3 regions of the Paenibacillus germinis genome follow, and region 3 is predicted to be linked to each of the others. Evidence: riboswitches for the same ligand, from Rfam matches in the RefSeq annotation. Region 3 holds a riboswitch; each other region holds the start of a gene.

Region 1 (4,314 bases), on a different contig from region 3:
CCAACGGTTAAACCCGACAAATCTAAGCCTGCCGTTAAAGATGTTAAAGATGCACAAGTAGAAGAAAAAACGGAATCCGTTGATGCTAAGCAGCCACAAGTTAAGTTTTTTATCTGGGAAATGGTGAAGAAGATCGTATCGTGGTTCAGCTAAGAAAAGTCACCAGTTGCCATTAGGATCAGAATTTTATTTTGAAGTTAGGATGATAGATGATCGTGACAAAATACTGGAAAGTGGATCAGGGTATTGGGACCGAGATAGGTGGGGATTTAGCTGAAGCTGCCCTGCTTCTCCGAAGTGGTGAAACAGTAGCCTTTCCTACAGAGACTGTATATGGTCTTGGGGCAGACGCTACGAATACGGCAGCTGTCGAAAGGATTTTCTCTGCGAAAGGTCGGCCTTCAGATAACCCGCTGATTGTTCACATTGCTGATGTCGAACAGCTCTCATGTTTAATTCTATCTAATCGTGTAACAGAGGATCATCGCCAGCTTATGGGGGTTTTCTGGCCAGGTCCTCTTACCATTGTGCTGCCTGTGAAAACAGGTGGCATTTCGCCGTTAGTAACCGCTGGTCTTAAGACTGTGGGTGTGCGAATTCCGGATCATCCTGTGGCTTTGCAGCTTCTTCGTGAAGCGGGACTTCCCATAGCCGCGCCGAGTGCCAATAGCTCAGGCAGACCTAGTCCAACACTCGCATCTCATGTCAGAGATGATTTAGATGGTCTTATTGGCGGGATTGTGGATGGTGGTGCAACTGGGGTTGGTGTCGAGTCGACTGTGATCGAGCTTGTAGCCGGTGAGCTTTACATTTTGCGCCCTGGCGGCGTTACGGCAGAGCAGCTGCAATCGGCACTGCCTGCCATACGGATTCATGAGCCAGAGCGGGAAGAGGTACAAGATTCCGAAACACCGCGTGCTCCAGGGATGAAGTACACACATTACGCACCAAAAGGATTTATGCATATCGTTCAAGGTGGAGATCTAGAAACTGTTACTGAATGGATCCAAAAAGATATTGATGCCGCCAAGGCACGAGGTGAGTCAACGGGTATTCTTACATTTGAGGAGAGAGCTTCTCGTTACCATGCTGATTTGGTTATTGCCTGTGGATCGTTATCGCAACCGGAAACAATCGCTCAGGATCTTTATGCTGCGTTAAGGCAATTTGATCAAGAAGGCGTTCAATATATTGCTGCAGAGGGCTGTCCAGAAACGGGGATTGGCCGTGCGATTATGAATCGACTTCGTAAAGCAGCCGGTCATCGGCTTGTACGTGTTTAGCTAGCATGATTCCCTGTTTGTCCGCATATCTTGAGAGAGAAACGTGGACAAGGGGGATAGCACTATGCTCGCATCTGGGGTAGAATTTGGGCAGCTGGTAACAATTATTATTATGGCGATTGCTTTGGGCCTGGATGCTTTTTCCTTAGGGATTGGCATAGGGATGAAGGGTATTCGTTTAATTGATATTATGAAAATAAGCGTCGTAATTGCTGTTTTCCACGTCCTCATGCCTTTAATGGGTATGTTTATGGGGCAATATGTTTCTTCGCTGCTTGGTAATGTCGCTACAGCCGCTGGGGGATGTTTGCTCATTCTGCTGGGTTCGCATATGGTGTATAGTTCGATTCGTGGAGAAGAAGCGACTTCTTTTGATCATAGGTCAATTTTGGGCCTGACGATCTTCTCACTTAGTGTTAGTATTGATTCATTCTCTGTGGGTGTATCTCTTGGTATGTTTGCTACGGATATTTTGTTGACGGTGCTGATATTTGGTCTGTTTGGGGGTTTGCTTTCCATCGCCGGTTTAATGGTGGGTAGGCGGGTAAGCGGCTGGGTAGGCGAGTATGGCGAGGCGTTTGGCGGGCTTATTTTGCTCACGTTTGGGATCAAATTTTTACTATGATACAATAGGGGTATAGAAAAGTATTCGTCTTAGATTATGCTTACGAAGAAAGTTTTGCTATGCAAAACTCAGTTTATGCTTACGAAGTTAGCTTTCCTACGGAAAGCTCTTAGGAGGGAATCATGTTGCGAATTCTATTTGTCTGTACAGGAAATACGTGCCGCAGTCCATTAGCAGAAGGTTTGCTGCGTATCAGGGTGCACCAAGAAGGGCTTGCGGCGGAGGTTCGTTCAGCAGGGGTGTCCGCGGTGACGGGCGGTCCAATCTCCCGAAATAGTGCATCGCTTTTACAGGAAGCGGGTTTCAAGGATTCCATTAGTTCTTTGGCGATCCAAGAGTCTGAAGTGAATTGGGCTGATCTCATTTTGACCATGACGATGGGTCATAAGCGTACGGTCATCCAGCGGTTTCCGGGTGCGATTGAGAAAACATTTACGCTCAAAGAGTACGTCGAGGATGACGCTCATATTTTACAGGCGATTGAGGAAAGGGAGCAGCTCGTTACGGAGCTTCAGCTCAAGCAAGCTCTTTCGCAAGCAGTGTCTATAGAAGAAAGAAGCCGGATTTTTAAACTTGAACATGCGATTCCTGACTTTGACATTTCTGACCCGTTCGGAGGCTCCATAGAGATTTACCGACAAACGGCTGAGGAAATCAGCGGGAGTTTAGATAAATTGGTTCATAAAATACGTGCACGAAACGAAGGTTCCAAATAACTCAGGTTCTAGATATATGAATTGCGGATACATCTTTACACATGGGGTAGAATGCGATAAAATAGAGGTATCAATCAAGACTCAATGTAACTGGCGACGAGTGGGAGTAACCACAATGGAGCATTGAGCTATACGGCCGGTCGCCTGGGCAAAAGAGCAACGCGCGTTTTCTAGCGTGTCCGCTCTTTTTTTCGTTTTCTGGTGAGCTTTGGGATATAATAGGATGGTCGAATTTCGAACAAGCAAAGGAGCGTTCTATTCATGAAAATTGCTTTAGGTGCGGATCATGCAGGCTATCGTTTGAAAGATGTTATCATTCCTTTTATTGAGTCATTAGGTCACCAAGTCGTCGATTACGGCTGCAGCTGTGCAGATTCGGTCGATTATCCCGACTATGCGCTTAAAGTTTGTGAGCAAGTAGTTTCAGGTGAAGCTGACAAAGGTATTCTGATTTGCGGAACCGGTATCGGGATGTCAATTGCCGCGAATAAGGTTCCGGGCATCCGCTGTGCACTTGTACATGATCTTTTTTCAGCGAAAGCGACGCGGGAGCACAATGATACGAACGTACTTGCCTTAGGGGAACGTGTTATTGGCCCGGGTGTAGCTGAGGAAATCGTGAAAATTTGGCTCGAAACCGAGTTTTCCCAAGGTGTTCGCCACCAGAATCGCATTAACAAAGTGCAAAGTATCGAAGACCGTTTCACATTGCATCCATAGAATATCTCCTAACGGAAAATTCCAGAAGCGAGGGATCACGATGACAGATTCCATTCTTTCTAATATTGCCGAGGCTTTGGAAACGAATCTTCGGGAATTGGTCAAAGTCGGCAATCTAAGATCAGGTCACATTCTGATTATCGGAACGAGCACGAGTGAAATTCTCGGGCATAGGATCGGTACATCGGGTACGCTGGATGCAGCTAAGCCGATCTTTGAAACGGCGCAGCGCATAAGCCACGAGTTCGGGCTGCACTTAGCCTTTCAATGCTGCGAGCATTTGAACCGTGCAATCGTTATTGAGGAAGAGCTGCTATCGCATGCGCCTCAGCTTGTGCCAGTCTCTGTCATTCCGGTGCCAAGGGCCGGAGGTTCGATGGCCTCCTATGCGTATCGCCATTTCGCGAAGCCAGTTGTTGTCGAGACGATTCAGGCACATGCCGGAATCGATATTGGCAGCACGCTCATCGGGATGCATCTGCGCCCAGTTGCTGTGCCAGCAAGACCGCCAGTGCGCAACATTGGCCATGCCTATGTCACAATGGCTTTTACCCGGCCTAAGCTGATTGGCGGTACAAGAGCTGTCTACCTACCCGATGAAGCGGAACAACTCTATCAAACAGCCGCACTCGATGCAGATTGTTAAACTTTTTAACTATCAAAAGGAATTAAGACTTAACAGATAAAACTACTCTGTAGGAGGAATTTAATATGACAAACTTTTTGAGCAAACAAGATCCTAAAATTGTAGCAGCCATGAACCTTGAGCTTGCCCGCCAACGTGACAAAATTGAGCTTATTGCATCCGAAAACATCGTTAGCCAAGCTGTTCTTGAAGCTATGGGTACAGTGTTAACGAACAAATATGCAGAAGGCTACCCAGGCAAAAGATACTATGGCGGCTGCGAGCACGTAGACATCGTAGAAGATATCGCTCGCGATCGTGCAAAAGAGCTTTTCGGTGCTGAGC
Region 2 (4,314 bases), on a different contig from region 3:
GCTTTAGCTCAATTTACAGAAAGACATGACTTTGAGCTTGTCGTGGCGCTGCATACCCAAGGTAGGGAGATTTATTGGAATTATCGCGACTATGAGCCACCGGAATCTGAGGCATTTGCCGAGCGATTAGCCCTAGCTAGCAGCTATCAGGCTGTTAAACTGGCGGACAGTGACGCGGGTTATAAAGATTGGTTCATCCAACAATTTCGTAGACCCGGCTTTACCGTTGAAGTAGGATTTGGGGTAAACCCATTGCCCGTGGAATCTTTCGCAGCACTCTATGAGGAATTGGTTCCGATCCTATTGACGGCGATGGAATTTTAAAATATGTCATAGACAAGTATAACGAACTTGAGCATGCTTCCCAAGAACCGTTCCGCCCAGACTTCATATACTGAAGTAAGGAAACAGTTGGGAGGCGTGGATATGGCACCACCTAAAGGGAAGGGCAAGGCATCCAAGAAGAAAGAACTTTCATCCAGAGTGCAATACACGATGAGGCTTGTGGAATCGTCCTCATGTGCGGTTTGTAAGACACCGTGCACAAGAGGGCTTCGGTATTTGGCCATGATGTCTGAGCCAGGAGCCGTTGGTAAAGGTGTTCCGTGTATTTTGACAAGAAGAAAAGTCAACTAATGCAAAAGTCCACGCCTCGTTATATAAGGCGTGGACTTTCATCATTTTGGGATATGTTCGCTTGTGATGGAACACTTATTTTCAATGAAACGAATTTGATTCTCAAGTCGATTCCGATGCTCTTCTTGTTCGTTGTCTGAAGAGGCTGCTTGTCCTTGGAATTGTTCAAGCTCTTGTTTTAAACTATGCAGGTCAGAGCCCGCATTCGCACAGTCATAATTGCTTTCTAACTGATCGAGCATATATAGGCCTCCTCATGTGAAATGTCGTTAGTTCTTACCTTTCTTATTGCTTCTCTGATCCGTTGTGCGTGTTGTTGTATTTTTTCTGGATTGTCCTTGCTGCTTATGAGATTCTGAAATGGTTGTTCACTCCTTGAAATGTAGGATTTTGTGCGGTGCGAGATTATTATAAGCAATCGGCTGAATTTGATACGAAAAAAATAAAAACCCCGCGAGCGATTAAAGATCGTTCGTCAGGGCTGAGCTGTGATGTCAAATGTTGCCGTTAACTCTAACCTTTCTTGTTGGTTTTCTGATCTTGTGCACGTGCCGTTGTATTTTTTTTGGATTGTCCTGTTTTTTTATGAGATTCAGACATGGTTGTTCACTCCTTAAAATGTAGGATTTTTGAGCTGCGAGATTATTATAAGCAATCGGCCGAATTTGATGCGATAAAATTAAAAAGCCCCGCGAACGAGTTGGAATCGTCCGTCAGGGCTGAGCTCTGAATAGGTATGGATTAATGGTTCGGTGTCAGCAATTTATCTTCTAAGGATTGTTTAACCTTCTTTATCGCATCTGTCTCTAATTTGTGGTTTTGGTTAAATTTAGTGCCTGTCAGTGCAAGCGCTTCCTTAACCGTCATTTCCACACGAATCAATTCTTCACCTTGCGGGATTTGCACGGAATTGTTGCCCATTTGTATCACTCCTATGTCAACTTTTTGAAGTGGAAACCTTGATTTGACGCACTTTTAATATAACACACCATGTAAGGTTAAACAAGGGTTATTAAGACCTATTTTAGAAAAAAGAATGTCGCAAACTCAAGTTGTTATTTTACTTTTTTCGGCAGCAAGAACGGTATGTTTGAGCAGCGTCGCGATGGTCACTGGACCAATTCCAGCAGGGACAGGGGTAATTGCACTCGCCTTTTTGTGACAAGCATCGAAATCGACATCGCCAATGTTGCCAGCATTATATCCAGCATCCAAAACGACAGCACCTTCCTTAATCCAGGCTCCTTGAATAAATGCAGGTTTACCAACGGCTGCAACAACAATATCAGCTAATCCGATGATTAGGGGGAGATTATTTGTTTTTGAATGGCAAATGGTTACGGTTGCGTTTCTATTCAGCAGCATAAGTGATACGGGTTTACCTAGAATAGGACTCCGACCAACGATTACCGCGTGCTTGCCTTCAATTGGAATCTGATAATAATCGAGAATAGCTAGAATAGCGGCTGGGGTACAGGATGGAAAGCTGGCCATTCCAAAAGCATTTTGAGCAAAGCCCAGCATGGTAACGCCATCCACATCTTTTTCGATCTGAATGGCTTCAAACGCGGCTCTTTCATCAATATGGTGTGGAACCGGATGCTGCAATAAAATACCATGGACCTGAGGATCTTCGTTTAATTGTTGGATAACGGCAATAAGTTCCTCTGTCGTAGTTGCTTTATTTAGGTGGATTCGTCTGGAATCAATGCCTAGCCGCTTACATGCGCTGCTTTTCATACGTACATAGGTTTCGGAAGAAGGGTCATCTCCAACAAGTATCGTCGCTAAACATGGGAGGATACCTCTTACAGACAGTTGGTTGATTCTTTTGACTAAAGATTCGTTTATGCTTTTCGCTACACGTGTACCATCCAAGATTAATTTGTCTGCATTCATTTTACCCTCAACCCTTCATTTGTTTGTAAAAACACAAAGAGGTAAGGGGGATGAATCCCCCTTACCTCTGCCCAGGCGTACGGCTGTCACATCAATGTGCTTCCTCATGGGTATCCATGCTTCGCCAGTCACACATCAACTTTTAATTGATTTAATCATAATGGCAGGTTATGGAATATGCAACTCTTAAAATGATTTATGGATGCTGTTGATTTCCTTCTATCAACTATAACAACGAATTTCAACAATCTCTGCCCGTTCCGTCCCGTTCGTCGCTTCAACGACCACACGAAGTCGATCAGTCGTAACAGCTTCCGGCAAAAGATGGACATGCCTGCGCGTATGATTATCGAGCCCCTCCGCCACTGTTGTCCAGTCGCCGCCGATGAAGGCCTGAAGTTTATAGTCTTTGACCAGTTCAGGAATGATCTCGAATTCCGTCCGATGATGATGCAAATTAATTAAATCTTCGTTCACGTCGTCATTGAAAGTGAGATGTACAGTGCGAATCCGGACAGCCTCCGGCCAACTGGCTTCAAGCCACTCTGGTTGCGAGACCTCAAGGCCAGCCGATGACCAAAGATGAGGGCCTCCGTAAGGACGCTTATACCCATCGGCGGCTTTGTCGGCTGCGAACGCGGATGTGGGAGCGAGCAGTCGGAAGCAGATTGGCTTCCGAATGAATGCTTTCGCGCTCCAATCAATGACCGGCTGATGATGATGCATATCACCAAAATCTACGGCATCTTTTGATGCAGCATCATGCTTGAAGGAAAGCACACCCGTTTGTGGTCTGGCGGATAGATGGACAGAAAGCGCCGGGTTGCTTCTGAGAATGATAAAAGCATTCTGAGCGGTTTCAGGATGCCAAGAAAGGGAAGCCTTTACCCACTGCTGAGAACCCTCGGCTACAGCTACCTGAATGGACGTCACCTGTGTATGTGGGACGTAGTTCTGCGGCTTCCCAGTGCTCCAGAGCTCGACTGTCAGCTCGGTAGCCTCTGAAGCATCCAGCAGCAGCTCGATGCCGTCAATGAACGGATCTGCCGGCACGAGAAGCGCCACATGCGCGATCAGCGGCAGCAACGACGCAGATTGCTCGAGCGCAAGCCGCGTTAGGGTGCTGGACGCTGTCATCTCAGCGCGGAGCACGAGGTCTGCCGCATCCGCGTTCTTCAGACCGAGGACGGCTGCATCCTGTCGAAGCAGCGTCTGTTGAAGCTCGCTTAAGTGGCTGCTGTGCAGCTCACGAGGGGAGACGCCCTTTGCCGCGCAGAGCGCAGCTCCTGTGCCCGCGGCTTCGCCTATCACGGCACATGTCGCCATGACGCGAGTCGTACCAAAGGCCACGTGGGACGCGCTGATGTTGCGTCCCGCCATCAGCATATTCGTCACGTTGACGGAGTAGAGGGAACGGAACGGGATATGATAATTGCCGTCCATATGCATATGTTTAGATCCTTTGGCTGTGGCGTACATCCCTTGCGGTGGATGTAAATCGATGGACCAGCCACCGAAAGCGACACGGTCTTCAAACTGCTCCTGCGCGATGATATCGTTCTGATTGAGCACGTAGTCCCCAACGAAACGACGATATTCCCTTTTCCCAGGAATGGAGCCGATCCATTCGAGCGTCAGGTTTTCACTCTCGAATTTACCGGAATTTTTGATATAATCCCAAATGCCATAGATGACGGAGGACAACTCATCCCGGATTCGCTCATTTTCATGTACAACATCATGCTCACCGCCCCACTCAATCCACCAATAAGAGCAGCC
Region 3 (4,314 bases):
TGGCGGAAAAGCCGAGCTGATTGCAGCTGATCTTAGCAACGAAGACATCCTTGATGATGTGGTAAACAAAGCCATCGGCATCTACGGCGGCATCGATATTCTCGTGAATAATGCCGGAATCATCCGACGTACGCCAGCTGTTGACCATGCACGTCAAGATTGGCACGATGTCATTGATCTGAACTTGAACTCTGCCTTCTTCTTGTGCCAGCTGATTGGCCGTCACATGATTGAGCGCGGCAGCGGCAAGATCGTGAACATCGCTTCCATGCTGACTTACCAAGGAGGCATTAATGTTCCTGGCTACACAGCGAGTAAACATGCTATTGCTGGTGTTACCAAAGCATTAGCGAACGAGTGGGCCGGGAAAGGTATCCAGATCAATGCCATCGCTCCTGGTTACATGACGACCAATAATACAGCTCCTATCCTCAAAGATGAGAAACGCACACAATCCATTACAGATCGGATTCCGGCAGGCCGTTGGGGCTCACCAGAGGATTTGAAAGGTCCTGTTGTTTTCTTGTCATCGAATGCATCGGATTATATGAACGGACACGTACTATGCGTGGACGGCGGATGGATGGCTAGATAGATGGGAATTGGTACATTAGCCCATACCGTCGGACATCTTCCATTGAAGCAATTAACAGAGAAGCTAAGCGGACGAGGCATTGACTTCGTTCAACTGGCACTCAGCAAAGCAATCAGTGATTTTGACACCAGCCTCGGCAGGCTCAGCCCTGCTCTTGCCAACCACATTGGCGAGCACTTCCACCGTGCTGGTATCCGGATTGGCGTGCTTGGCTGTTATATCAACCCGATTCATCCAGATCCGCAGCAGCGGCGTCATGAAATTAACCGTTTCAAAGAGCATCTGCGTTTTGCCAGAGACTTTGGTACCTCTATCGTTGCGACGGAAACAGCTGACTTAACGACGTACCTCTCGCAGGATTCCGAGCGTTATGAGGCTATTGGTTGGGAGATCCTCAAGCAAACAATTGAAGAATTGGCAGAGGAAGCGGAACGTTGGGGTGTCTTCATCGGACTCGAACCGGTATTCACTCACACATTATCTAGCTGCGATAAAATGGTCCGGATTTTGGATGAGGTTCCATCCAGTAATCTGGGGGTTGTATTTGATCCAGTGAATCTACTGCCACCCGCTGCTGTTGAATCGCAAGAAGTTTTTCTGGATCAGGCCTTTGCTGCTTTCGGTGACCGGATTGTCCTCGCCCATCTTAAGGATGTTGTCATTCAAAACGACAAGCTAAAAGAGGTACGATCTGGTAAGGGTATTTTCCAAACGAAATCGTTCTTGGAGAAGCTGTACCGGGCAAAGCCAGGCATCGATATCTCTTTAGAACAGCTTGCTGATGATACGCTTGACGAAACTTTTCAGTACGTAAGAAGCCTTATGGGTTAAAAATAAGCCCCGTTCTCTCTTTCATTGGAGGGATTGGGGCCTTTCCTATTTGAATGACGCCTATTTCTTTATATCAGGCTCTGTCATGACTTCGTACGCATTACCCAGATAAGACTGCAGCGCCTTTAACGCCGCAACCCCCACCGCAATGTCATCCTCTCCATTCCCTCCACTTACACCAACTCCGCCAATGACACTCCCGTTCACCACAATCGGAAGCCCCCCGACGAAAATAGCAAATTTACCAGGCATCATCGCATGAATACCAAATGCCTCACCATGGATAGTCGCTGGACCACCGGGCTGATTGAACAAATGCGTAGAACGCCTATGACCGCTAGCTGTAAACGCCTTAGCTATGGCGATTTCCGGGCTCGTATTGCGAGCGCCATTCATTCTTTCTAATGCAATTAGATACCCGCCATCGTCTACGATACATATCGTTTCGGCTGCATTCGCTTCTATTGCCGCTTGTATGCCTGCTGCGATCATGACCTTCGCTTCCTCTACTTCAAGCTTAAATACCGATTTCACTATGTAATTCCCTCCCCGCTTGTCGGCCTTTATGAGGTGCGCAACGAACGCCTCTTCCATTCATATGGGGACGTGAAGGGTTTAAGTCATTGTCGTCACTCGAAAAAAGATATTGAATTTCGGTGAGGGAAATTGTAAGATTATAGAAATTAAACCGATGTGTGACTGGCGTAAACATGGATAACCATGAGGGAGCACATTGTAAACAGCCGGACGCCTGGGCAAAGTATTTGATCCTTAATCAAATGCTTTTTTGTGCTTTTATGACAATTGAAAGGTCAGGTGGCTGTTTATGAAAATCGCATTTGTACTATTCGATGGAATGACAACGTTAGACTTTGCTGGCTTCTTTGAAGCTATCACATGGATGGGCATTTTGGGGGCTAAAGAGAACGTCACTTGGGATTTCTGCTCCAATAAGGAGGAAATTACGGACGACCGAGGCTTAACCGTCAAGGTAACACATGTCTATCCCGATCTATCGGTTTATGATCTCCTGTTCGTACCTGGCGGATTTGCAACGAGAAGCCTTAGATTCGACGCTGCCTTCATCACTTGGCTCCAAACCTCAGGTAATGTGACATACAAAGTTTCTGTGTGTACAGGTGCGTTGTTACTAGGTGCTGCCGGATTCCTACATGGAAAAAAGGCAACCACAAATCCCTCCGCCTATGAGTTATTGACGCCTTACTGTTCCGAAGTCGTTAAAAAACGAATCGTCAGAGACGGGAATCTCTTTACCGGTGGCGGCGTTTCGGCCTCTATTGACTTAGGATTATTCGTTATTGAATCGCTCACTGACTCAGATTTCGCACAGCAAGTTCAACAAAAGATGGACTACCCTTACTATCAAGCGGGGCAGATTTCTAAAGTGAGTTTGGAGTGATTAAGCTACTCAAAAAGGATAAACGGAATACACTTGCCTTTGTAGAGAGCTAAAGTGAGAGTATGGGTGTTGTTGCACTTCATACAACATTTCCCTAGCGAATCCACGTTTTCCTAGCGATTGTTGCACAAAATACAACAATTCCAGCCGAAAGTAGCTTTTTAGCAGGAAACACAGCTATATTTTTGTACAAAATACAACATCTTCACCTTAACTCAGTCGAAATGATAGAAATTGTTGTACGCCGTACAACAATTTCCTCCCCCTCATTCCCCAGATCAACCGGAAGACCAAATACCAAGAAAACACAATCACTTCCCAGCTGTTATGCCTGTATTTTGTATCCACAATCTCACTCGAGCCGAGTACGAATTGCCATTCGCTGTCGAACTCGTCGAACTTCTTTAGTGTAGCCGTGCTTCTCCCCTTCTTAACAATGGCTAAGTTCCGCCTCCCCAAATGACCCGCAACAAATAAATAAGCCCACCCAGCACTCATAAAGTGTCTGGATAGGCTTATCTGCCTTATTTTTTAGGTTGTTCACGATTTACGCGAACCGGTCGCTCAACCCAGTTCTCACGATTCATACGTTGAACCTGATTAATCGGATTCTTAAGATCGATAACCTCGACCGATTTACCCTCCGCTTGCATGGTGGCCGCGAGCTTTTCCTTATAACCTGTTCCAGCCGCTGGTCCGCCACCTCCGTTGCGTTTACCCTTGTTCCAAACTCTACCTTTACTCATTTCACCACTCCATTTTTGTTTTAAGTGTAAAGGCACGAAGAAAAAAACGCAAATTTTTACTTCAAAACCTTTTCTACTTTTTGTCAAAAAGGGTGCCTGCTCCAAGACCAGTCACTTCACGGGCCCCATACTTCCTATGATCACCTTAACGGAAACGTGAATGTCCGCCTTCGACAGCTCTTCTCCCCAATGATCCTCCACTTTCTTGTATTGACTATATTCGTGGGCCCGAGCGTAGAGACCAAGCCCGATTGGGTCGATTTGATGCTTCTGTATGTTTTTGATGAGGTTATCGAATTGCTTTTGCATATGTTCAGAAATCATTTTCTCTAACTCTTTTCCATTCTTTCGTACATTAAAAGGGAATAAAAGTTCAGTAATACCGGCTGGCATTTTAATGTTGATATCGAACCGAAACTTGTTCTGCTTATACGAGGTTTTTATTTTCGTTTTCATTCCTTGAACCGATATACTTAAATGGTCTGTATGGAATGGACCGCTCTTCTTCTCACCAGGAATCGGAAGTGTAAAGCTAACAGGTTTCTTGGCATTTTTATTCAATATTTGAAGTAAACCGGTTTCCTCTGTATTCAACGAGGTTTTATATTTCCCTTTATGATCAAGCAGCATTATGCCAACCAGCCTGATCTGTTTGGCCTTGTCTAACTGAATTTCGGACATATAGGGCGTAACCCCCTTCTCATACATTTGCCAATGCAGCT

What was found. Region 3 has a riboswitch for ZMP and ZTP ahead of GC102_RS10295 (DJ-1/PfpI family protein). Riboswitches for the same ligand answer to the same signal wherever they lie in the genome.
Region 1: linked by a shared signal. The riboswitch ahead of rpiB (ribose 5-phosphate isomerase B) and the one ahead of GC102_RS10295 (DJ-1/PfpI family protein) in region 3 are both predicted to bind ZMP and ZTP.
Region 2: linked by a shared signal. The riboswitch ahead of GC102_RS14050 (bifunctional 5,10-methylenetetrahydrofolate dehydrogenase/5,10-methenyltetrahydrofolate cyclohydrolase) and the one ahead of GC102_RS10295 (DJ-1/PfpI family protein) in region 3 are both predicted to bind ZMP and ZTP.

Annotation. Positions count from the first base shown of each region.
Region 1 covers NZ_WHOC01000164.1:48,439-52,752, reverse strand. The annotation lists gene spoIIR (stage II sporulation protein R) at 1-153, shown strand, start outside; gene GC102_RS31995 (L-threonylcarbamoyladenylate synthase) at 210-1,283, shown strand; gene GC102_RS31990 (manganese efflux pump MntP) at 1,348-1,908, shown strand; gene GC102_RS31985 (low molecular weight protein arginine phosphatase) at 2,031-2,624, shown strand; ZMP/ZTP riboswitch at 2,701-2,781, shown strand; gene rpiB (ribose 5-phosphate isomerase B) at 2,886-3,344, shown strand; gene GC102_RS31975 (TIGR01440 family protein) at 3,385-3,990, shown strand; gene glyA (serine hydroxymethyltransferase) at 4,056-4,314, shown strand, end outside.
Region 2 covers NZ_WHOC01000070.1:146,242-150,555, reverse strand. The annotation lists gene GC102_RS14070 (M14 family metallopeptidase) at 1-324, shown strand, start outside; gene GC102_RS14065 (hypothetical protein) at 427-636, shown strand; gene GC102_RS14060 (DUF2524 domain-containing protein) at 678-878, opposite strand; gene GC102_RS14055 (hypothetical protein) at 1,378-1,557, opposite strand; gene GC102_RS14050 (bifunctional 5,10-methylenetetrahydrofolate dehydrogenase/5,10-methenyltetrahydrofolate cyclohydrolase) at 1,684-2,535, opposite strand; ZMP/ZTP riboswitch at 2,598-2,677, opposite strand; gene GC102_RS14045 (FAD-dependent oxidoreductase) at 2,758-4,314, opposite strand, start outside.
Region 3 covers NZ_WHOC01000048.1:71,427-75,740, forward strand. The annotation lists gene kduD (2-dehydro-3-deoxy-D-gluconate 5-dehydrogenase KduD) at 1-595, shown strand, start outside; gene GC102_RS10285 (sugar phosphate isomerase/epimerase family protein) at 596-1,426, shown strand; gene GC102_RS10290 (GlcG/HbpS family heme-binding protein) at 1,487-1,960, opposite strand; ZMP/ZTP riboswitch at 2,112-2,190, shown strand; gene GC102_RS10295 (DJ-1/PfpI family protein) at 2,253-2,846, shown strand; gene GC102_RS10300 (hypothetical protein) at 3,057-3,344, opposite strand; gene GC102_RS10305 (hypothetical protein) at 3,371-3,592, opposite strand; gene GC102_RS10310 (Ger(x)C family spore germination protein) at 3,704-4,314, opposite strand, start outside.